One region of the Marinobacter sp. AL4B genome, then DNA from elsewhere that is predicted to be linked to it. Evidence: riboswitches for the same ligand, from Rfam matches in the RefSeq annotation. Region 1 holds a riboswitch; the other holds the start of a gene.
What was found. A riboswitch is a leader RNA that binds a small molecule or an ion and turns the genes downstream of it on or off. The one in region 1 is predicted to bind thiamine pyrophosphate.
Positions count from the first base shown of each region.

Region 2: linked by a shared signal. The riboswitch ahead of thiC (phosphomethylpyrimidine synthase ThiC) and the one ahead of thiB (thiamine ABC transporter substrate binding subunit) in region 1 are both predicted to bind thiamine pyrophosphate.

Region 1 covers NZ_JAILWZ010000009.1:50,851-55,048, reverse strand. The annotation lists gene thiP (thiamine/thiamine pyrophosphate ABC transporter permease) at 1-1,573, opposite strand, end outside; gene thiB (thiamine ABC transporter substrate binding subunit) at 1,578-2,582, opposite strand; TPP riboswitch at 2,627-2,726, opposite strand; gene K5L82_RS00820 (murein L,D-transpeptidase catalytic domain family protein) at 2,892-3,617, shown strand; gene K5L82_RS00815 (START domain-containing protein) at 3,632-4,198, opposite strand, start outside.
Region 2 covers NZ_JAILWZ010000007.1:36,667-40,864, reverse strand. The annotation lists gene waaA (lipid IV(A) 3-deoxy-D-manno-octulosonic acid transferase) at 1-438, shown strand, start outside; gene K5L82_RS00300 (TolC family outer membrane protein) at 487-1,848, opposite strand; TPP riboswitch at 2,031-2,144, shown strand; gene thiC (phosphomethylpyrimidine synthase ThiC) at 2,225-4,102, shown strand.

The DNA of each region.
Region 1 (4,198 bases):
CCAGTAACACCAGCAACCAAAGGCCGGTACCTGCTGCGGCCGACACCTGGTAACTGCTCAATTGTTGGTAAAGCAGAACAGGCAATGTCGGTTGCCCAGGACTTCCAAATAACGCAATTACGCCGAAATCCCCCACCGAAAGCGCGATGCCATAGGCCAGCCCTAACGCCATCGGGCGGCGTAGCAAGGGCCAAAAAATCCGACGCCAGCGGTACCAACCCAAAATGCCCAGCTGATCTGCAACTCGAAGAGAGTGGCTATCTAGGCTGTTCAACGGGCCGCGAAGTACCTGAATAACGAAGGGCAGGGCCATCAAGCTGTTGATTAAAGCAACCAGCACCCATCCCTGCGCATGGTTATCCAAGCTTGGGCGAAGCAGGAGGAATAGCCCGGTACCAAGTACGATGGGTGGCACAATCAACGGCAGGTAGCCGGTGGTCGTAGGGATGGCTTTTAATATCGGGTTAGTCGTTTTGTTGGCCGAAGCCAGAATCATTAAAGATGCGGCAACGGAGCCAAGGCCAGCGGGCAGCGCAATTAGCAAGCTGCGCCCGGTTGCGGGTAATAGTTGTTCATAGATGGAAGCGCCGGTATTCAGAGTAAGCAACGCCGGCAAGCCACGGATGCTAATGGCCAACAAGGGCAGCAACAAGAAAAGGCTGAACGCCAGTAGTAGAATGCCAGACAACACCGCCTGTGTTGGCCAAGGCTTTAGCGGAACCCTGTGAGACAGCTGCCGATTGGGAAGGAGAGAAGTTTCCAAACGCTGGCGGAACACCAGCCACCACAAGCTACCACAAATCAATAATTGAATGACCGCTAAAACCGCCGCTTGCGGGAAGTCGAATTCGAAACGCAGCGCCTGATAAATCGCCACTTCCAGTGTCGTTGCAGCAGGTCCACCCCCGAGAGTCATGATGATGGCAAAGCTGGTGAAACATAAGGTAAAGACCAGAGCGCTCAGCCCCGGTAAAACAGGGCGCAGGGCCGGCCATTCAACCGAACGCCACAGCCACCAGCCGCGAAGCCCGAGTTGGGAGGCAATCCGAAGGCGCGATGGGGGCACCGCTTCTAATGATTGCAGCATCACGCGGGCTGCAAGAGGCGCATTAAAGAATATGTGGGCCAGCAGAATGCCATTCAGCCCGTAAAGGTTCCAGCCGTTTCCGGGAAACCATTCGGTCAACAAACCGGTAACCCAGCCTTGACGACCATACATGCCAATAATGCCTGACACGGCAACGATGGTGGGTAGCACCAAGCTGAGCTCCATCACTCGAAGTAATGCCGAGCGGCCTGGGAAGCGTCGGTATCGTGCCAAGGCGCGGGAGATGGGCAGTGCCAATGCCAAACTGACTAAAACTGATAGTGTCGCCTGCCAGACGGTGAACCACACCACCCCTCTTAAATACCGGCTGTTAAACACCGTGGAGAGGTCTAGACCTCCGGCGGTTATCAGCATACTGCCAAGGCCAAGGGCGACCAGTAACAATAAGGCCATCCCAATGAGTTGGCCCGGGATAAGCTGCCATCCCGGGTGGTCTAATGGTGCTTTCATCGGTGTAGAGCGCATGGAATTATCGAGTCATCGCATCCAGCCAGTCGTTTACGAGCTGGCGCCGTTGCTCGGCAACATCGGCAGGGGGCAGGAAGAACGTGTGCTCAGGGGTAATCAGTCGGTCGAAAACGCCGGGTAGGTCGTCCCCCAGGTCGATGGCGGGGTACATCACGTTCTTAAGGGGGATGTGCTTTTGAAATTCAGGAGTTAGCATGAAATCCAAAAATTTGCGTGCCAAGGCTTTTTGTTGGGACGATTCGATCAGCGCGGCCACCTCAACTTGCAGGTAGTGACCTTCTTCAAATTGAACCGCTTGGTAACGGTCGGTTTTATCAACCGCCATGTGATAGGCGGGTGAAGTGCTGTACGAAAGAATCATCGGTGCTTCGCCACTCATAAACAGCGAGAAGTAGCCATCACTCCAGCTTTGTGTGGTGGCCAAAACTTTGTCATTAAGTTGTTCCCATTTGGCCGGAGCTTTGTCGCCGTAGACCGAATGCATCCACAACAACAGGCCGAGCCCTGGGGTGCTGGTGCGCGGGTCCTGAATAATGATTTTCAGCTCATCGGGTGAGCTAATCAGTTCCTCGAAACTGGTCGGGGGCTTTGGCAGCTGCTGGGTGTCGTACACAAACGCAAAGTAACCCCAGTCATAAGGGATGAAATGCGCATCATCCCACTCGATCGGTAAAGCCAGCGCGTCCAAAGAGCGCTTGTGCTCACCGATGAGGCCGGTCTGAAGGGCGGTTTCCATGGTTGCGGTATCCAGGCCCAACACCACATCGGCCGGGGTTGAAGTACCTTCCAATCTTAGCCTCTGCAAAATATCACCGCCGCTGTTCAGTACGGTGTAATTGAGTGTGCAATCACATTGCTTCTCGAAGGCATCTTTGACACCGGGCCCGGGGCCCCATTCAGCCGCGAATGACGGATGGGTGTACACGTTCAATTCAGGGCGGTCGGCAGAGCGTGTGGCCAGCGGTAAAGTGATGGCCAACAACAAAAGGGATAAGCGATATAGCATATGCGGCATCCTATATTGGGGGAGCCATGCCGCGGGAGGCACTGTGTTCAGTGCGACTCAATTCCTTCGCCGGCATTATCCGTGTCAGGTTCCGCGGGTGTGGTCTCAGCCCTTTCTAGATAGAGGGCACCCCGTTGAGTTAGCGCGATTCTACCATGGCGCGGTGGTAGGACAAATGCGAGGTGTTTGTAGGCTAAAGGTTAAAAAATGTACGGAAAGACGAAAGTCTCAAATTTCGCTGATAGAATGAGGCACCTTTTCAGTCAGCTACACAACTATTTAAACCCTTGAGGTAATGTGCGTATGTCTTTGCACACAAAACGACGCCCTTTGACATTGCTGTCGGGCCTGGCATTTCTTGTGTCGTTTTCCGTACAAACGAATGCTTCATCTTTTGATGAAGAACTGCTCGATAAATTAGCAGGCTCCGCACCCTACTTGAGCGCAGAGGTGTTAGGTGCGGCGTTTAAAGCAACCCAGTGCGCGGTTAACAACGGCGTTGCTATGCCCGAGCGGCTGGCGGTCATTGATTTTTCGCTGCCATCCAGTGCGGAGCGTATGTGGATCTTCGATTTGAGCAAGGGAGATTTGTTGCTTAGAGACCTAGTGGCCCATGGAAAGAACTCCGGAAACGTCGAAGCCAACGCCTTCTCAAATATCGAAGGTAGCCACCAATCCAGTATCGGCCTGTTTAAGGGCAACGAAAGCTACAGCGGAACCCACGGTTACGCATTGCGGTTAGATGGATTAGAGCCGGGAGTGAACGATCTGGCCCGTCAGCGAGCCATTGTGATTCATGGCGCAGATTACGTTAGCCCAGACTGGGTAGCAGACTATGGACGGATTGGTCGCAGCCACGGCTGTCCTGCGGTAGACAGAAAAGTGATTCGTTCAGTCGTGGATAATCTGAAGGGTGGGCAGTTGGTGTTTACCTATTACCCGGATCAGGAATGGTTGCAGAGTTCCAGCTTCCTGAATTGTGATGCCCCCGCCCAAGTGGCCGAAGCCAGTCAGGCGAAGGGTAATAACACATAAGCAGGCTGGCTCTTTTAAGAACCCAGCGTTGAGAAGCGCAGGTTGTGCTTCTCAACGAGTCCTGTCGGTACGTTTTCCTCGCTGTAGTGTTTGAACGGTTCCTTGTTCATCATTTTCTGAAGGCCCTCCAAAGTCCGAATGGGCGCATCAGTCGCTACCATGTTCGCAATCCACGCAGGAACCAATCCGCCAGGATCTACCTGCGTTGTAAAGGTAATACGCGTCCAGCCGTCTGCAAGTGGTTCGATGTAAAAGCTATTGTTCAGCATCGGAATGCGAACGTAGTCGGATTGCTCCGGAGCTGCTTGCGGACGACCAATAGATTGGACGGTGACAGGCCCATCTACTTTTGTTTGTTCAAACGAAGACTTCATAACCAGGTCGCGATCGGAAGCAGGCCAAACGCCATCGAACATCATCCAAAGAAACTTTTCGCCGTCGTTTGTGTGATGGTAACGCGCTTTCTGGCAGTTGTAGATCCACTGCTGGCACAGAGAAATGTCGTTGATGACTGACATGGCTGAAAAGATGGAATGCTGAGTCTCCACCACACCACGGAATTGCTTGATAGATGAGTTATC
Region 2 (4,198 bases), on a different contig from region 1:
GATACGGTTGCAGCTATGGCCGAAGCAAAGGGTTATCGGGTAGCCCGTCGCTCACTTAGCGAGAATCCTCAGCAGGCTCAGGTTTATCTTGGGGACACCATGGGCGAGTTGATGACCCTGTATGGCGCCAGTGATATTGCTTTTGTCGGGGGCTCTTTGATTGAGCGCGGGGGGCACAATCCGCTGGAACCTGCCGCCTGGGGCATGCCGGTATTTTCCGGGCCTCACGTTTTCAATTTCGAAACCATTTATGACCGTTTGATTGCTGATCAGGGCGTGCAAATGGTTGAGGGGTGCCAGGATCTGGCCCAAGCCGTCAGTCGATTAATGTCCGATGCACAGGATTGCAAAGCGTACGGCGAACGAGCGCTGGCGGTGGTGAACAATAACCGGGGCGCGCTGGATAAAGTGGTCGAAGGGATCATCGAAAGGGTATAGCACCCGGGCCTAATTGCGGCCCGGGTGTCTTTGCAAAACCGGCGGGAATTACTCGGTGGGGTCTTCCAGAGTTTTGCCGTCGTTTGCCATCGCTTCAATACCGCGGGCACCTTCGCTGAGCCAGTTGTTTAGCTCGATCAGGTCCTGAGGGCTAAGTGTACCGGCGGTCTGCTTTAACTGCAGAGAGTTGATCACGTAGTCGTAACGGGCATTAGCGTAATCCCGAAGCGCCACGTAGAACGCCCGCTCGGCATCCAGAACTTCCACAATGTTCCGTGTACCCACATCGTATCCGGCGCGCGTTGCATCCAGAGCGCTGCGGCGGGAGATGATGGTCTGCTCAAGCGCAGAAGCGGTTTCCACGTTGTTGTTGACTGTCAGGAACAAACTGCGAGTATTCACCTGAACATCCCGGCGAACCGTGTTCAGATCCTGCTCGGCAACGGTAACCAGAGAGCGTTGTTGGCGAACACCGGCTTGAGTTCCGCCACCCATGTAAAGCGGTACGTTGAGTTGGAGTCCGATGACGCCCTGGGTACCTTCTTGCTGCGGCGTCTTCGCGTTTTCAAACTCGGTTTCACCGTAGGAAGCCACCAGATCAAGTGTCGGCATGTGGCCGGATTTCGCAACTTTCAGATTGGCTTCGCTGGCGTTCAGTTGATATATGGCTGCCTGGATAGACCAATTTTGATCCAGTGCCGTGGCTTCCCAAGATGCCGGGTCCATCGGGTTCGGTCGGCCTAACGGGAAGTTTTCCCGCAGATTTTCCAGATCGACGGCATATTCGCCGGTCAGGCGGGCAAGCTGCTCTCGGGCTACGTTCAGCTGGTTTTCAGCCGCGATACGCAGGCTCTTGCTGTCATCATAGCTGGCGCGGCCTTCATAGACCTCGGTAATGGCAATCAGGCCCACGTCATAGCGTTCTTGGGCTTGCTCGAACTGGCGCTGGATGGCCGCTTCGGTGGCTTGAGCGGTGGTCACCGTATCTTGGGCGCGCAATACGTTGAAGTAAGCTGTGGCCACATCAAGAATCAGTTGCTGCTGTGCCAGGTTGTATTGGGCTTGTGCGGCGTCGGTCTGGAACTGACTTGCGTCGTAGCGGAACCAGTTATCTGCCCGGAAAATAGGCTGGGTAAGTTGAACGCCGTAGTTCAGAGACTTATAGCTATCGCCAGGGCCATTATCTGCGTCGAAATCGACGTGATTGGCTTCGGCAAAGGCGCCGATCTGAGGCAGTAGTGTGCTCTTGCTTACGTCACTGGCGGCTTGCTGGGATTGAAACCTTGCCATGGCCGAAGCAATGCCGGAGTCGTAAGACAGCGCCTTTTCGTAAGTCTCCATCAAATCCAGAGAAAATGCAGGCTGAGCTGCAAGCAGGGTGATCAGTCCTGGAAGTAAGCGTTTTTTCATTGTATCTCCTGACAAACTGTCTCCGGGCATCCGTGATCTGGATACAAGGATCGGAAGGCCATCGTGTCGAAAGCTAATGCGACAGTATGGCCAAAAGTATCGGTGGCACATTATGGACAATAATGTGGCTCGTCTCTACACTTGAGATGCTCACACATTGTGTGAGCAACGAATTCTATATTCGCGTCTTGACGGGGTGCTGAATCGCCACAAACCGGCGATCGGCTGAGATTGCAACGCAGAACCCGCGACCTGATCCGGATAATACCGGCGTAGGGATTAAGATTGCACGATCAGTGCCAAATTGCCTAAAAGGGCGTTTGGGCAGTGTTCCGTCATGCGCGACCTGACACCTCAGATGTTACTGGGAGCAGACATGACGGACATACCAGCATACCTCAGCGACTCCGCAAAAGTGGATTCGGCAGCAATCAAACCATTACCAAGCTCACGAAAAATCTACGTGCAGGGTAGCCGAGCCGACATTCGGGTGCCAATGCGGGAAATTACGGTGGCCGACACCCCTACCGAGCTGGGCGGCGAGAAAAATCCGCCGGTGCTGGTGTATGACACGTCAGGCCCCTACACCGATCCAGATGCAAAAATTGATTTGCGTAAAGGTTTAGCACCGGTTCGCGCCAATTGGATTGCCGAACGTGGCGATGTAGAACCGCTGGACGGCTACACCTCCGAATTCACCCTCCGCCGCATGAAAGACCCATTGTTAGATCCGCTTCGGTTCATGGACGAGCGCAAACCGTTCAAAGCGAAGCCCGGCAAAAACGTCACCCAGATGCATTATGCTCGCCAAGGCGTCATCACTCCCGAGATGGAATACATCGCCATTCGGGAGAACATGAAACTGCAAGAGGCTCGTGAACAGGGATTGGCTGATGATCAGCATCCGGGCCAATCATTCGGTGCCAGCCTGCCCGCGGAGATTACCCCCGAATTCGTGCGTGACGAAGTCGCAAGAGGGCGTGCGATCATCCCTGCGAACATTAACCACCCGGAAACTGAGCCGATGATCATCGGTCGGAATTTTCTGGTGAAGATTAACGGCAACATCGGCAACTCTGCGGTTACTTCGTCCATCGAAGAAGAAGTCGAGAAACTCACTTGGGGTATTCGCTGGGGCTCAGACACTGTGATGGACTTGTCCACCGGTAAGAATATCCACGAAACTCGCGAGTGGATCATCCGAAACTCGCCGGTTCCCATTGGCACCGTGCCGATCTATCAGGCGCTTGAGAAAGTAGGCGGCGTTGCCGAAGACCTGACGTGGGAAATCTTTCGAGATACGTTGATTGAACAGGCAGAGCAGGGCGTGGATTACTTTACCATTCACGCGGGCGTGCGGCTGCACCACGTACCTCTGACTGCCAAACGTACCACAGGTATCGTCTCTCGTGGCGGCTCTATCATGGCGAAGTGGTGCCTGGCGCATCACAAAGAAAGTTTCTTGTACGAACACTTCGAAGACATCTGCGAAATCATGAAGGCCTACGATGTGTCCTTCAGCCTCGGTGACGGCCTCCGCCCTGGCTCCATTGCGGATGCCAACGACGAAGCCCAGTTCGGTGAGCTGGAAACCTTGGGTGAGCTCACCAAAATCGCCTGGAAACACGATGTTCAATGCATGATCGAAGGCCCCGGTCACGTGCCCATGCATTTGATTAAAGAGAATATGGACAAGCAGCTGGAATGCTGTGACGAAGCGCCGTTCTATACCCTCGGTCCTCTGACCACAGACATTGCTCCGGGTTACGATCACATCACTTCGGGCATTGGCGCGGCAATGATCGGCTGGTTCGGTTGTGCCATGCTCTGCTACGTCACACCAAAAGAACACTTGGGCTTGCCCAACAAGGATGATGTGAAAACCGGCATCATCACCTACAAAATCGCTGCCCACGCAGCCGATTTGGCGAAGGGCCACCCGGGCGCACAGATTCGTGATAACGCGCTGTCCAAAGCTCGGTTCGAGTTCCGCTGGGAAGACCAGTTCAACCTGGCGTTGGATCCGGACACGGCGCGGGAGTTCCACGACGAAACCTTGCCGAAAGACTCTGCCAAAGTGGCCCACTTCTGTTCGATGTGCGGGCCTAAGTTCTGTTCCATGAAAATCTCACAGGAAGTAAGGGATTACGCAGCAGAGCAGGGCATGGATGAGGTGAGTGCCATCGACGCAGGCATGCAGGAAAAATCCCGCGAGTTTGTCGAGTCTGGCTCTAAGCTTTACGACAAAGTCTGACTTTCGTACTTCACACCTCCCAGCCTGTTGGTTGGGAGATGTGAGCCGGGGTGGTGGGGCGGTTCAGAAAACGCTCGAGCCATCCTTGGGCGCTTC